2 regions of the Nesterenkonia flava genome follow, and region 2 is predicted to be linked to the other one. Evidence: riboswitches for the same ligand, from Rfam matches in the RefSeq annotation. Region 2 holds a riboswitch; the other holds the start of a gene.
The links. A riboswitch is a leader RNA that binds a small molecule or an ion and turns the genes downstream of it on or off. The one in region 2 is predicted to bind thiamine pyrophosphate.

Region 1: another riboswitch for thiamine pyrophosphate. It lies ahead of RH857_RS11280 (ECF transporter S component); the one in region 2 lies ahead of thiD (bifunctional hydroxymethylpyrimidine kinase/phosphomethylpyrimidine kinase).

Annotation. Positions count from the first base shown of each region.
Region 1 covers NZ_JAVKGT010000033.1:18,968-26,926, reverse strand. The annotation lists gene RH857_RS11290 (DNA-3-methyladenine glycosylase) at 57-743, opposite strand; gene RH857_RS11285 (ATP-binding cassette domain-containing protein) at 782-3,193, opposite strand; gene RH857_RS11280 (ECF transporter S component) at 3,193-3,888, opposite strand; TPP riboswitch at 3,881-4,009, opposite strand; gene RH857_RS11275 (lytic transglycosylase domain-containing protein) at 4,127-4,951, opposite strand; gene argH (argininosuccinate lyase) at 4,952-6,427, opposite strand; gene RH857_RS11265 (argininosuccinate synthase) at 6,424-7,662, opposite strand; gene RH857_RS11260 (ankyrin repeat domain-containing protein) at 7,859-7,959, shown strand, end outside.
Region 2 covers NZ_JAVKGT010000037.1:8,174-16,132, reverse strand. The annotation lists gene RH857_RS11770 (GTP pyrophosphokinase) at 249-1,118, shown strand; gene thiD (bifunctional hydroxymethylpyrimidine kinase/phosphomethylpyrimidine kinase) at 1,524-2,393, opposite strand; TPP riboswitch at 2,396-2,492, opposite strand; gene RH857_RS11760 (gamma-glutamyltransferase family protein) at 2,524-4,194, opposite strand; gene RH857_RS11755 (DUF418 domain-containing protein) at 4,213-5,382, opposite strand; gene chrA (chromate efflux transporter) at 5,482-6,720, opposite strand; gene RH857_RS11745 (GDSL-type esterase/lipase family protein) at 6,848-7,959, shown strand, end outside.

The DNA.
Region 1 (7,959 bases), on a different contig from region 2:
GAAGGTAAACGGAAAGTGTCCTGTCCATTTTGGGTCGGTGACGCTCCCTGCACCCCTCAGTTCTGGCCAGGCGGGACACCCCTGCCGGGCCGATAGGCCGAGACGCTGCGGTCCCCGGTGATCCAGAACCGCCACGGGAATTGTGCGCTGCCGCCCACCCCGGAGACCCCCACACGAGGGCCCGCACTGATGTCCTCGCGTCCGAGCTGTGTGGGCGCAGGCGCCAACGAGAAGGTGACCAGTGGGTGCGGATCGGAATCCGCCGCCGGCCCGTCCGCGCGGGCCGGGGCATCGTTGAGTTCCAGTGGGCTGCCGTCCATGGGCAGGATGATGCCGAGCCCCTGGCCGAGCCGTCCGGGCCCAGAGAGCAGCTTGGCGGCGGTGTCCTTTCCACCGCGCCTTTCCAGCGCCAAGTCCCGCCCGCGAACCACCTCTCCGGCCCGCAGCAGCACTCCCCCGGCGCCCTCGGCATTGGCTACCAGGTTCAGGCAGTAGTGAATCCCGTAAGACTGGTACACATAAGTACGCCGAGGCGGGCCGAACAGTGAGGCGTTGCGAGCGGTGCGTCCGTTGAAGCTGTGCGCTCCAGGATCCTCTCCCTGGTCGCCGTAAGCCTCCACTTCGGTCAGTCGCACCGTCACACCGCCGCGGGGGGTCATCACCGTGAGCTCACACCCGAGCAGCGCTGGCGCTATCTCGACTGCGTGCTGGTCAAAGAGCGCCGAGAGTCCCTGAACGTTCATAGCGCCCCATCATGGCAGATCGGTGTGCCGGCTAGGCCTCACGTCCAGACGAAGTTCCAAGTGCCCAGGGCCATGGCGGCCGCCACTGCCGACCCGGCGATCAGCGCAGCCACCAGGAGAACCGGCACGTCGCTGAGGCGCATGCGGGCCGGGCGCGCCCAGGTACGCGGCCCGGCCCCAAACCCGCGCGATTCCATGGTCACCGCCAAGCGAGTAGCCAGACGAACAGCTTGGACCAGCAGCCCGAACGTCTGCGAAGCCGTGGTCCGCAGCGATGCCAGGACGCCCGATCCCGCACCCAGACCCCGTGCACGCCGGGCATGACCCAAGGTCATCCAGTGCTGTGCCAGCAAGCCCATGAGGCGCATCGCCGCCAGAGCTCCCAGCACAAACCGTGCGGGCAGTCTCAGCTGCTGGGCGAGCGCATCCGCCAGGTCCGTGGGATCAGTGGTGGAGAAGACGATGATCGAGGGCAGCACGATAGCGAAAGCTCGGGTCCCCAGTGCAATGCCGAGCTCAACCGACCCTTCACTGATCGTCGTGAATCCCAGATTCACCAGCACGCGGCCTGACTCCTCCGCGGCAATAGCGGTACCCCATACGGCCACGAGGGCTCCTACGGCGAAGGGCCATGTCCTCAGCAGGAACGTCCCTGCACGGATACCGGCGGCCGGCAGCAGCAGGAAGCTCGCGGCCATCACCACCACGGAGCTGACCCAGTCGATCGTCATGACCAGTGCACAGGTGATCAGCACCAGCCCGATGAGTTTGGCCAGCGCATTGCGACGTCCCAGCCAGGAAGTGTCCTTCACGCCGCCGAAGCCCGGAGGCCCGGCGGGCTCATGCCTCGGTCGCTCCTGTGGGCCACTCGTGGGCGAATCACCGGCACCGAGCTCCAGCCGTTCCGCGTCCAGGGCGCGCAGAAAAGCCTCATCGTGGGTCACCGCGCAGACCGCGCCTCCGTCGGCCAGGTGTTCGCGGAGCAGGAGAACCAGATCTGCGAAGGTCCGGGCATCCTGGCCGAAGGTAGGTTCATCCAGAAGCAGCAGCGGCGGCCCTGCGGCGAGCGCGGTGCCCACTGACAGACGCCGCTTTTCCCCGCCCGAGAGGGTGAAGGGGTTGGCCTCCGCCAAACCCTTCAGATTGAGCCGGTCCAGGAGCACAGCGACACGCTCCTGCACCTGCTCCTCGGAGTAGAGCGGCTCTCGGGAACCCGGCTCTACGGCCTGCCGGGCGCTCAGTGCCAGCTCCTCGGCCACGCTGGTGGTGACGAACTGGTGCTCGGGCTCCTGGAACACCATGCCAATGCGCGCCGTCAGCTCACCGGCGTCCCAGGTGAACGGATCCGCGGTCTCTTCCACTCTGGACACTGGGGAACCGGATGCGGCCACAACTTCCAGGGTCCCGCCGTGGCGAGGCAGCAGCCCGGCCAGCGTCAGCAGGAGCGTGGATTTCCCTGCTCCGTTGGCGCCGGTGATGCCTAGTGTGGTGCCGGCGCGCACGGTGATCTCTTCTTCGATGCGCAGAGCCCGGGGGCTGGTCCTGCGTCGCCACGAGGTCTTGGGCGAGTGCCGGGAAACGGCCAGTCCGTGACCCCGCAGCAGCACAGGGCCGGACCCGGCAGCACCTCGGCTACTCCGGCTGGCTCGCAAGGCAGGCGTGGAGAGTGGGTCGATTCCAGGGACCCATAGTCCCATTTCGACCAACTCGGCGCGCAGGGCGTCGTCCTCATAGATCGACGACGCCGGCACGCGTCTGGCGCCTCCACCCGGCTGCAGCACGACCAGAGTGTCCACGTGCGGAGCCCATACGTGGAGCCGGTGCTCGACCACGATCATGGTGGCCTCGGTGCGGCGGGCCGCCGCGACCACGGCGTCACGGATCTGCACCACCCCCTCGGGGTCGAGATTGGCGGTGGGCTCATCCAGCAGCAGCAGACCCGGCTCCATCGCGAGGATGCCGGCCAGGGCCAGCCTCTGCTTCTGTCCCCCGGAGAGCGCCGAGGTGGGGTGTTCCAGGTCAAACTCCTGGAGCCCGACGGCCTTCAGGCAGTTCCGCACTCTGGGCCAGATCAGCGCGGGATCCACCGCGAGGTTCTCGGGGGCGAACGCGACGTCATCGCCCATCCGGGCGAGCACCACCTGGGACTCCGGGTCCTGTTGCATCAGCCCGGCGGCACCTCGGGCTTGGTCGGCGGGCCGCCCATTGATTAGCAGCTGGCCGCGGGAGGTCGCATCCTCCCCGTGAAGGACTCCGGCGAGTCCGTGCAGGAAAGTGGATTTGCCGGCTCCCGAGGGACCTGCCAGCAGCACCTTCTCCCCCGGCGCGATATGCAGGTCAATATTCTGCACCGCCGGGGTCGAACGGTCGGCGTGCTGCCAGCTCCACTCCGAGGCCACAACGTCTGCGCCGGGCGCTCGCACCCCGGCAGAGGCACTCGTGGCCGTCATCAGCGCGGTGCGGAGGCGGGATGCTCGGTGTGCCCCTCACGCCGGCGGATCAGAGCCGGTTCACGGTGGGCCCTGCGCGAGGCCAATGGGGACAGCACGGCTGCGGCGGCCAGCCCTCGGGTGAGGAACCATGGCATCAGGCCCGCGATGATGGCGCCCGAGAGCGCGAAACATCCGATGTGGACGGCGGTCTCCAGCGGAGCGTAGGCGTACATAGGCACAATCCAGTGGTACGTGACTCCCCCGGCCAGTCCTGCTCCCGCCCCGGCAAGCATGGCCACGTCAACGGTGAACCGCCGGTAGAGGAAGGCCAGCACGATCAGTTCGGCCCCCAGACCCTGCATGAATCCTGAGGAGAGGACGGTCAGGCCCCACTGGGAGCCCAACAGGGCTGAGACGGAGGCGGCCACCATTTCGCAGTAGATCGCGGCACCAGGTTTGCGGATGATGAGCGCCCCGAGCACGGCGGGGAAGAGCCACATCCCGTGCACCAGAGTTTCCACGGGCGGATAGAAGGCGAAGAGCGAGCCCACCGCGTGGTAACTGAGGTTCCAGGCCCAGAAGATGACGCCGGAGGCCACCGCGAGGGTGGAGGCCACCACGATGTCTGAGACGCTCCACCGGAATGTGCGGGCGCGCTGAGGCTGGGGTCGGACTGAGGAGGGTGCGTCAGGGCGCACAGAATGGTGAGTCATATGCTCGACTTCCTTCGCAGGTTCTAGCCTGGGCAGGTTCAAGGGTCTGGGCCATCAGCCCACTCTCAGCGACTGTCGTACGGCGAGGCGCCGTCACGGGGTCGCTCCCCTGTCGGATGTATTCAGTTCACGCCACCGATCGGTGACTCACAGCACATTAGCACGACGACGCCGTGCTGGTTCTCGGCGGCGGCAGTCAGGCGAGCTCCGCAGGTCCGTAGCCGGCCTGCGGCCGTCCTCAGGGAGCGCCGAAGCCCTCAGCAGTGGCAGGTTCGTCCGTTTCCTGCTCGAAGGCCGAGGCGTAGAGATGCGCAGCACCAGCGACCTGGGCCAGATACTCCGTGGACTGGTTATAGGCCAGGACAGCGTCCGTGAAGCCCTCCGGGGTGGTGAGCTCGCCGCCGCGCTGACAGAGATAGGAGGCGGCCGTCAGCGCGGCGTCATCATACTGGTGGGGATCGGCCTGGCCGCTGCGGCTGCCGTCGAGAGCGTAAGTGCGCCAGGTGGTGGGAATGAACTGCATGGGTCCCACGGCACGGTCAAACTCGTCGTCGCCGTCAAGCTCGCCGCCGTCCGTATCCGGAATCTCCATGAGTCCCGGACTGCCGTCGAGCGCGACGCCGACGATGGGCGGATCCACCCGCCCGTCGTCGTCAACTTCTGCACCGCCATAGGTGCCGTGGTGAGACTCGACCTGACCAATCCCGGCCAAGGTATTCCAGCCGATCCCGCAGCCAGGATGCAGCTGATGGGCCCGCAACGCAGCACCCGCATAGGCCGCAAGTGCCCGTTCCGGGATGCCCGTAGCTTCGGAGGCATCCTGGATCCAGTCAGGGTCGGGCAGCTGATCGATCGGCACGGCATCGATAGGCTCTCCCGCCGGCACCCCGGTGGGGTCGGCGAACTGCCCAGCCCGTGGTGGATGCAGCTGCTCGGGGACCTCCGGATAGCTTTCGGCAGCTGGAACCGGGGCCTCATCGTCAGAGCACCCGGTCAGCAGGGTAGAGAAGAGAAGAACGGCCGCCGCAGTCGCGACGGCCGTTCCCGGAAGACGGGATTCCACCTAGGCGACGCTGTCCGGTCCGACGTTGCTTCCGGCAGTGCCGGCGAACGCTCGCAGGGGCTCCAGCTGCCGGTCAAGCTCCTGGAGCTGCTCGGCCACGGCCGAAGGCGCGGTGCCACCCCGGGAGGACCTGGAGTTCAACGACCCGAAGGTCGTCAGCACCTCCCGCACCGCCGGGGTGAGGTGTTCGGAGATACCGGCGAACTCCTCGTCGGTGAGGTCCCAGAGCTCGACGTCACGGGCCTCGGCCACGCGCACGGCCTCGCCCGCCAGCTCATGGGCAACGCGGAAGGGCACGCCCTGACGCACCAGCCACTCAGCGATGTCCGTGGCCAGTGCGAACCCGCGTGGAGCCAGTTCGGCCATCTTCTCGGTGTGGAAGACGAGGGTGCCGATCATGCCCGAGACCGCGGGCAGCAGCAACTCCAGCGTGTCCACGGCGTCGAAGAGCGGCTCCTTGTCCTCTTGCAGGTCGCGGTTGTACGCCAGGGGCAGGCCCTTGAGCGTAGCCATGAGCCCGGTGAGGTCGCCGATGAGACGGCCGGACTTGCCGCGGGCCAGTTCGGCGACGTCGGGGTTCTTCTTCTGGGGCATGATCGAGGAGCCGGTGGAGAAGGCGTCGTCGAGAGTGACGAACCCGGCCTCCTTGGTGGCCCAGAAGATGACCTCTTCGCTGATCCTGGACAGATCCACGCCGATCATGGCGGAGACCCAGGCGAACTCGGCGTAGACGTCGCGGGCGGCGGTGCCATCGATGGAGTTCCACGCGGCCTCGGTGAAGCCCAACTCCTCGGCCACCCGCTGCGGGTCCAGGCCCAGGGATGAGCCGGCCAGCGCGCCGGAGCCGTAGGGCGAGACGGCGGCACGCTTGTCCCAGTCCGTCAGTCGCTGCAGATCCCGGGTGAAAGCCCAGGCGTGGGCCAGCAGGTGATGACTCAGCAGCACAGGCTGGGCGTGCTGAAGATGGGTGCGTCCGGGCATGGGCGCCTCAGGATGCGCCTGGGCCTGGGCCACCAGCGCATCGATCGTCTCCAGCACGCCGGCGGCGATGACGCGAGCATGGTCGCGCAGGAACATCCGCCCCATGGTGGCAATCTGGTCGTTGCGGGAACGGCCGGCGCGCAGTTTTCCGCCCAGCTCCTGGCCCGCCCGCTCCAGGAGCCCGCGCTCCAGGGCGCCGTGCACATCCTCATCGCTGTGGGCCGGGGCGAACGCGCCCGAGAGCACATCCTCCTCCAGACGATTCAGCGCAGAGAGCATTCCCTCCAGCTCCGCCTCCGTGAGCAGACCGGTACGGTGCAGAACACGGGCATGGGCCCGGGATCCGGCGATGTCATAACGCGCCAGCCGGAAGTCGAAATGGGTCGACTTGCTCAGGCGCGCCAGGGCGTCGGCGGGTCCGGAGGCAAAGCGCCCACCCCAGAGGGCACCTTCATTCGTACCGGAGCTGCGTCCCGGCAGGGGTTCCGTGCTCATGTGGTCTCCACACCGGCGCCGGAGAGATCGGGCTTGCCGTAGAGGCGCTCCTCGCGCTGAGAGGCGGTCTTGGCCGAGAGCCCGTAGATGTCAATGAATCCCCGTGCGCTGGACTGGTCGAAGGTGTCGCCGGTGTCATAGGTGGCCAGGTTGAAGTCATACAGGCTGGTCTCGGAACGACGGCCCTGCACGGTGGCGCGACCGCCGTGCAACTCCAGGCGAATCTCGCCGGAGACGTACTTCTGCGTCTCGTCGATGAAGACGTCCAGATTCTTCTTCAGCGGGGAGAACCACTGGCCGTCGTAGACCAGCTCGGTCCAGCGCTGATCCACGGTCTTCTTAAACCGGGCCTGCTCACGCTCCAGGGTGATGTTCTCCAGCTCACGGTGTGCAGCCATCAGAGCCATGGCTCCCGGAGCCTCGTAGATCTCGCGGGACTTGATGCCCACCAGACGATCCTCGACGATGTCGATCCGCCCAACGCCCTGGGCGCCCGCGCGGCGGTTCAGGTGCTCGATGACCTGCAGCGGGGTCAGCGTCTCACCGTCCAGGGCCACGGGCACGCCCTGATCAAAGGTGATGGTGACGACGTCGGGCGAAGGCGGGAACGCCGGATCCTCGGTGTAGTCGTAGACATCCTTAGTGGGACCGTTCCAGATGTCCTCCAGGAACCCGGTCTCCACCGCGCGGCCCCAGACGTTCTGGTCGATCGAGAAGGGGTTCTTCTTGGTGGTCTCGATCGGCAGGTTGTGCTTTTCGGCGTATTCGATGGCCTTGTCGCGGGTCAGCGCCAGGTCGCGGACGGGCGCGATGCACTTCAGCTCCGGGCCCAGCGTCTGGATGGAGACTTCGAAGCGGACCTGATCATTGCCCTTGCCGGTGCAGCCGTGGGCCACAGTGGTGGCTCCGAACTGCTGCGCCGCTGCCACCAGGTGCTTAGAGATCACGGGGCGGGAGATCGCGGAGACCAGCGGGTAGGCGTCCATGTAGAGACCGTTGGCCTTCAGCGTGGGCATGCAGTACTGCTCGGCGAACTCATCGCGGGCGTCGGCGACGTAGGCCTCCACCGCGCCGCAGTCCAGGGCGCGCTGGCGCACAGTCTCCAGGGACTCGCCGCCCTGTCCGACGTCGACGGCAACGGCAATCACTTCGGCACCGGTGGCCTCAGCGATCCAGCCGATGGCAACAGAGGTGTCGAGGCCGCCCGAGTAGGCGAGAACAATACGGTCAGTCACGAGGTGGCTCCTAGAAGGTCGGCGCGTGAGGTGTAGCGCGGTTCGGATCGTCCCAAGTCTACATAAATATTCAAAGCTATGCATACTTATCAGCGAAGCGTCGGCCCTGCCCCTCAGCCTATCGAGTGAAAGTCCCCTGCCGGGGACGCGCGTGGTTCTCATGGCGCAGCGCGGGGCACGCCGATACAGTGGGCTCATGGCTGATGCAACCCAGGACGGGGCTCCGGAGCTGACCGATGAGCAGATCGAGTTCCTCAACTCGATGTTCGACCTGGCGCGCGCCGGCAGAACCGAGGA
Region 2 (7,959 bases):
TCGGGAGACGCCGGTGATCTCGACCGCCCGAACAATCCTGCAACTGCGCCCGTTGTGCCCGCGGCGCCGAAGGTCCTCTAAGACCGGGAGCAGGCGACGCCGCACATCGGCAAGACCATCTGCCGCATAGTGTGGCTTCAGTCACATTGTGCACCTTCAAGGGTCTTCACAGAATGGGTGCCTAAGGTCGAGAATCGAGGACAGAGCGATGTCCGAAATGCTCGTCCAATCCCATTCAGGAGGCTTCTATGTCTGAACTCGCTGCTGCGCCCTCCACTTCGGTGGAGCGCACCGAGGGAGATCCGTACAGACAGCTTCTGGAGCAGCTTCACACCCGCGCCGACGAGAACGGGTCCACCGGCTCCGCGAACCGGATGATCGACATCCGCCGCCAGCTCACCGAGTTCCAGCTTCACTACAAGTTCGGCATGGACGAGGTGCTGACCAAGATCAACGTGCTGCGGGAGGAGTTCGAGCACACGCGGGACTACTCCCCCATCGAGCACGTTAATTACCGCCTGAAATCCATGGAGCGAATCCTCGATAAGGTTCAGCGCTACGGCTGCGAACCGACTCTTGAGGGCATCCGGCACGCCATTCGCGACATCGCCGGCATCCGCATCACCTGCAGCTTCGTCTCCGACGCCTACTGGGTGGCCGAGATGCTGTGCTCCCAGCCGGACATCCGGGTGGTGGAGATCAAGGACTACATCCGCTCCCCTAAGCCCAACGGCTATCAGAGCCTGCACGTGATCCTGCAGGTGCCAGTATTTCTCTCCAACCGCACCGAGTTCGTGTACGTGGAGGTGCAGATCCGCACGGTGGCCATGGACTTCTGGGCCTCGCTGGAGCACAAGATCTACTACACCTATGAGGGCGAAGTCCCCTCAGACATTCTTGACGAGCTGCGCGACGCCGCCGATCAGGCCGCCGCTCTGGACAAGCAGATGGCCGAGATCCGCGACAAAGTTACCGCCCTGCGCAAACAGGCTCCAAGCGCCGGGGAAGGTGCCACCGGCCCCACCCCGGCCGACCGGCCGGATCCTGCGCAGTGGTTCAAAGACGACGACGTCCCCGCCTGGAACTGGGAGGACCTGGTCCGGCAGCCGGAGTCGTAACTGGTTCCTGAACCACTGGTTCCGAGGCCGATACACCCCGCCACGCTGCGTGCATCTCAACCCGTGCTGCTGTTTTCGTGGGAATCTCCGGTTATTCCGACGAAAACAACACCACTCGTTTCTGTGCCACCACCAACCTGTGGACGGCACTCCCGCCGGCTGCACAACTCTCTAACCTCGCGGCTCCCTGGCCACTCGTACCGAACTCTCCCTCGATGCCCGGACCTGTTTCACGCACACCCCTAGAGAGGGTAGTGATGAAACAACAGCGGGCCTTGGCTGATCTCGGCGGCTAAAAACACGCAGAACGTTCCATCCCCGATGCTGGCCATCCCGCCTGAAGCTGGTCCCGCACAGCTGGTGCCGCGGCCGGGAGACTCTCCTCTCATCCTGCCCGAGCTGCCCCTAGTCCCGCCAGAGCTGGGCGAAGTGGTGGATGGGACCGTGTCCCTGCCCGACGTCGAGGCTCTGGGCGCCCTGGAGTGAGGCGTTCATCCACGCCTTGACCTCTTCCAGAGCCTCCCCCCAGGACAATCCCCGCGCCGCCAGGGTCGCGAACGCCGCGGAGACGGAGCATCCGGTGCCGTGGGTGTTGGTGGTCTCAATGCGCGGCGAGGACACGCTGACCGGGGCCGGCCGCTGCGCCTGGGCATCCTGGGGAAAGACGAGGGTGTCCACCACGTCGCCCCCGGTGAGGTGACCTCCCTTGGCCAGCACGATGGTGCTGTGGGCATCGGCCACGACCTGAGCCTGCCCCAGCAGGTGCTCGTTGTCCACGGCAGGCTGTGCCTCAGCCAGTAGCGCCAGTTCCGGGACGTTGGGGGTGATGAGGTCTGCCCGGTGCAGGAACTCCTTCAGCGCCTGCTCTGCCTCGGCCTGCAGGAGCCGGTCACCGCTGGTGGCGACCATTACCGGGTCCACCACCAGAACGGGTCGGCGCTCGGCGGTGCGGCACAGCTCATCCCACCATGAGGCGACGGTCTCGATGATCTCAGCCGTGCCCAGCATCCCAATCTTGACCGCGTCGATGGCCACGTCGTCGGAGACGGCGTCCAGCTGAGCGCGGAGAAATTCCACCGGGGGAAGGTGAATCTCACGCACCCCCTGGGTGTTCTGGGCGACCAGCGCCGTCACCACGCACATTCCGTAGCCGCGGTGGGCCGCGAAGCTCTTCAGGTCCGCCTGGATCCCGGCCCCGCCAGTGGGGTCCGTGCCGGCAATGGAGAGCACATTGGGGACGGTCCGGCGGTTCATCTGGGGTGCGGACTCGGTCATAGGCAACGTCATGCAAGCAATCCCTTCGCTGGTGCTAACCACAGCAGGTTCAACGGGTGTGATCTCAGCTCACCGGTGTGAGCACCCCGTGCTGGTGCATCAGCCTATCGCAGCCCGCGGCGGTGCTGCCTCATGGAATGACCGCGTGGGCCCCCTCGCGCCGGGGATCATCGGTGCTGTGCAGCTGGCCGGTCTCGTAGTCGATGAGCACCGGCTGCACGGAGCCGAAGCTTGCCTGCTCCACCGGCCAGATCTCCGTCTGCCAGCCCATGTCCTCCAGCTCACTGATCACCTCTTCGCTCACGGTGTCCTCGAGGTAGAGCGTCTCGCCGTCGGAGGCTGCGCGGAACCGCGGGGCCTCAATGGCCTCCTCGAGCGTGGCGCCCTGCAGGCCCCACTGGACCAGGACAGTCGAGAGAATGTTGAGGATCTGGTGCCCTCCAGGGCTGCCGATGGCCAGAAGGGGTTGCCCCTCGCCGTCGAGCACCATGGTCGGCGTGGACCAGGTGACGGTCCGGCGTCCCGGCTCAGGCTGATTAGCAGGAGTGTCGATGGCCTCGAACCGGGAGAGGTGGTTGTTCAGGAAGTACCCGTCGACCATCTCGCCCGAGCCCCAGAAGAACATGATGGTGTTGGTCATCGACACCGTAAGGCCGTCGGAATCCACCACCGAGATATGCGTGGTGTTGGGAGCGTCCTCCGCCGCCGCGCTGGGGGCGCCGAGTGCTTGGGCGCTCAGCTCGATCTGGGCATTGGCCTCGCGATCGGTGAGCCGGTCCACCGGCACATCCACGAAAGCCGGGTCTCCCAGGTCGTTGTAGACGGTGCTCTCAGCCTCCAGCCATGCGCGCGAGAGCGTGTCGATGTACTCAGCCGAATCCGGCTCCATCTGAGCGACTCCCTGAGCCTCGGCGATCTGCAGCATCTGAATAAGCGCCGGGCCGGGCAGCCCGGGAGCTGCGGAGACCACCTCGAACTCGCCGAACTCCCCCGCCACAGGACTGGTCCGCACCACCTCGTAATCCGCCAGGGACTCCGCATCAATGCCCTCGGCGGCGGAGGCCAGGGACTCGGCCAGGCCCCCGGTGTAGAAGTCCTGCCAGCCATTCTGCGAAAGGGTCTGCAGGGTCTGAGCCAGGTCCTCCTGCACCAGCGTCTCCCCCGCCTGCAGGATCTCACCGCCAGGCGCGTAGTGCTCCAGATCGCTGATCGCCGCCGCAGCATCGGGCTGACTCATGCGGACCCCGAGGAACTCACTGACCTCGAAGCCGTCGTCGGCCAGCTCTTGGGCCGGGGCGAGCAGCTCGGACCATTCCATGGTGCCGTAGTCCTCGTGGAGCTGACCCATGCCGGCAACGAATCCCGGGACCCCGGCGCCGGAGTCGGGGATCTCGCCGTCGTTGTTCACCACTTCACGGTAGTCGTAGAAGATGGGCTCGCCCTCGGGACCGGCGATGATGACCGAGCCCCCGCCTCCGATGCCTGAGGCATAGGGCTCCACCACGGAGATCGCGAAGGCAGTGGCAATCGCGGCATCCACGGCGTTGCCGCCCTCGGCGAGGATCTGCTCTCCCGCGGCGACTGCCAGGGGGTGCCCCGCGCTGACGCCCTGCTGCTCCAGCAGGTCTTCTACAGGGGTGGCTGCGTTCTCCGGGGGCTCGGGGCTGGCGCTGGCCGACTCCGGGGCCGACGCGGTGACCTCGGGACCGCTGGGTTCTTCCTCGACGATGCCGCAGGAGGTCACAGCGATGAGCGCCGCGGCAGTGGTGCCGGCGGTGAGGACGTGGAGCGGTGTTCTCATAGTGGGGATCAGCCTTCTCTATGGGTTCACAACAGGGTCAGGATCTTCATCAGGGGCGGATTCCAGCTTGCGGCGGCGCGGGTAGGGTTTGGCGTGTTCGCGGCGGCGATGCCTCTCCGGCATGCGGTAGGGCACCTGCAGCATCCGCGGCGGCCGGCGCAGCACCATCTCCAGTGGACCGTAGCGCAGGTTGGCCACCCAGACGACGGCGAAGGCGATGAGTCCCAGCATGATCAGGCAGCTGACCAGCACGCCCATCTCCGGGGTCGCAGGACCGGGTCGCACGATCAGAGCGATGATGAGCAGATGGGCGGTGTAGGCCGTCAGCGGCATCTGCCCCACGGCCACGAGCAGGCGGATGCGTTGGTTCAGCTTGGGAACCACCAGCAGCAACATGCCCAGCACCGCCACGGCCGTGCCGCAGGAGGAGATCAGCCACAGAGGCATCTGCGAATGCCCGACGGCGGAGATGAGCCGGTCCCAGCCCACGGTGCTCATATCCGGATGCCCCAGGAACGCAATCAGAATCCGGGACAGGCCGAAGGCGCCGAATCCCGCAATCAGACCGCCGATCATCAGGCGCCGCTGCACACGGATGCTTCCCAGAGGCTGGCGCCCGAGCCACACCCCCAGGAAGAAGGGAGCAATCCACACCAGCAGCGGATAGGGACCCGAGACGACGATCGCGGCCACGATCTCAAAGGGGCTGTCTCCCAGCTCTGCGGGGTCGATGTGGAATTTGGTCTGCTGCCTGGCCAGGATCCAGATGATCGGCCCGAGGAAGGTGGAGGCCATCGCGGACCAGAACAGCCACCGTGTGGGCATCTTCACCACGAAGGCTGCGAGAAAGAACAGCGCCGCGTAGACCGGCAGAATGACGTTGACATCGTGGTCCAGGGCTTGGAGCCCCAGACCCAGTGCCAGCAGCAGCAGGCCCCTCCACAGCAGGGTGGAACGGCGTGTGATGCCCTTGGTCAGCGACCGCCGGGCCAGAAAGGTCACACCGATGCCGGCGAGAATGACGAACAGGATGGAGGCCCGGCCGTTGAGCGCTCGAATGATCCACGATGCCCACCCCTCGGTCGTGTAGGGGCCGACGTTGACAATGATCATCCCGAAGACAGCGACCGCGCGTGCCACGTCCAGAGCGTAGAGGCGGGTCAGTCCCCGAGCTTGGGTGCTCACCATTGTTTGGGCCTGCCACCTCCGGTGCCGACAGCGGTCCTGGACCTGGTTACCGTACCGGCTTCACCTACAGATTCCCTGGAAGGGTCCGCGAGACCGGGGTCAGAGGATCACTGCCCCCACCAGACCGGCCGCAATGACGACGGCCCAGGCGGGAACCTTCCAGCTGTTCAGCGCCACGAAGGCGACGACTCCCAGAATCAGTGCCCGCAGATTCTGCTCATCGGTGCCGACCTCAAGGATGCCCGCGGTGAACACCGGAGTCCACAGCGCCGCAGCGAGCACCCCGACCACGCCGGCGTTGAAGCCCATCAGGGCCCGGCGTGCCGTGCGATTAACCCGCAGCCGCTCCCACAGAGTCAGGCACCCCAGGATCAGCAGCGCCGCCGGCAGAAAGATGGCTAGGATCGCGATGGCGGCACCCAGGAGGCCGGTGGGCCCCTCCAGGGTCGAGGCTCCCAGGAAGCCTGCGAAGGTGAACAGAGGACCGGGTACAGCCTGGGCACCGCCATAGCCGGCCAGGAACGTATCGGCTCCTACCAGTCCGGTGTGCACGGTCTCGGCCTCCAGCAGAGGAAGCACCACGTGCCCGCCGCCGAAGACGAGCGCTCCGGCCCGGTAAAAGGTGTCGGTGAGGCGAGCTGCGCCGTCGTCGGTCACCGCCGCCAGCAGCGGCAGGCCTGCCAGCAGCGCGAAGAAGAGCACCAAGCAGGTCACGGAGACCGCCCGCGGCACCCGCACGGTGAAAGCGTCCTCCGCCGCGGGCTCCTGGGCGGGGGGCTTCAACCAGACCAGCCCGATCAGTCCCGAAACCGCGATCGCTCCCACCAGCACCAGCGGGCCGGGCAGCAGCAGCACCACCACCATCGCGCCCACCGCGATGGTCGCGCGCGGAGGATCCGGCGTCAGTGACTTGGCCATGCCGATGACCGCATGCGCGACGACGGCGACCGCCGCCGCTTTGAGCCCGTGGATCCACCCCGCATCCGCGAGGTCCCCGACGGCGGAGACTCCGTAGGCAAAAGCCACCATCAGCACCACCGAGGGCATGGTGAACGCAAACCAGGCCGCGAACATCCCGCCGCCGCCGGCACGCTGAAGACCCAGGGCCATCCCCACCTGGGAGGATGCCGGCCCTGGGAGGAACTGGCACAGCGCTACGAGGTCGGCGTAGGCCTTCTCGCTGAGCCACTTGCGGCGCACCACGAAGGCTTCGCGGAAGTAGGCCAAATGGGCCACGGGACCCCCGAAGCTGGTCAGGCCCAGTCGGAGGAAGACGAGGAACACTTCCAGCACGCTGCCGGGATGTCGAGGGGCTTGTGTCTCGGTACGGTCAGTCACAACGGCTCATCCCATCCCATCCAGGTGAACATCAGGCAAACGTGTGTGCTCCCGCCGAGGTTGTGCGCAATCGTCTCGGCCATACCCACCGTCACGCTCGGTTCATCCACCCCAGTACACTTCGATCGTGCAGAGTCTTGACGCCCACACTATCGAGTTGAACTCCCGCATCGTCCGCGGCGCGGTCGAGCTGGAACCCACCGCCCGCGGCCTGCTTCCACGCCGGCTCCCGGGATGGGCGCTGGAACAGAACATCGACCCTATGGTGGAGCGGGTCACCGCTGAACCCAGCGGGGTGCGCCTGGAATTCCTGACTCGAGCCGGCGTCGTCGAGCTGGAGGTTTACGCCACCGCCTATGCAGGTGAGGACTGGCAGCCTGCCTTCCGCACGTATGACCTGGTGGTGGACGGTGTGCTGCACGCTCAGGCCAGCGCAACCTCCGGCCGGGTGATCCAGGTGGACCCGGCCACGCGGAGGCAGCAGGTACGGGAGGGCAGTACCTCGGCGCTGCGCTTCGAAGACCTTCCGGCCGGGGAAAAACATGTCGAGATTTGGCTGCCCAACAGCGAACGGACCGAACTGGTCAGTCTGCGCGCCGATGCTCCCCTCGCTGCTCTGAACGAGGACCGTGCCGGGGCCGGGCAGACTCGTTGGCTCCATCACGGAAGCTCCATCAGTCAGGGCTCTGATGCCGCGCATCCGACCGGCATCTGGCCCGCGGTGGCTGCGCGTGCCGCTGGAGTGCATCTGCAGAACCTCGGATTCGGCGGTCAGGCGGTGCTTGATCCTTTCACCGCTCGCACGCTGCGGGAGACGCCGGCTGACGTCATCACGCTGAAGCTGGGGATCAATCTGGTCAACGGGGACATTATGCGACGCCGGGCCTTCACTCCCGCGGTGCACGGGTTCCTCGATACGATCCGCGAGGGTCAGCATGCGAGCACACCCTTGGTGGTGGTCTCCCCGCTGCACTGCGCGATTCACGAGCAGACGCCGGGAGCCCTGCGCTACGAGACCGTTCAGGGACAGCCTCGCTTCAGCGCTCTGGGGGACCCTGCCGAGGTGGCCCAGGGGCGGTTGAGTCTTGAGGTCATCCGCGAGGATCTCGCCGCGGTGGTGGCCGCCCGGCAGCGGCGGGATGAGAATCTCTACTTCCTCAGCGGCCTGGAGCTCTTCGGGGCCGAGGACGAGCAGGCCCTGCCGATGCCGGACCAGCTGCACCCGGATACGGCGGCCCA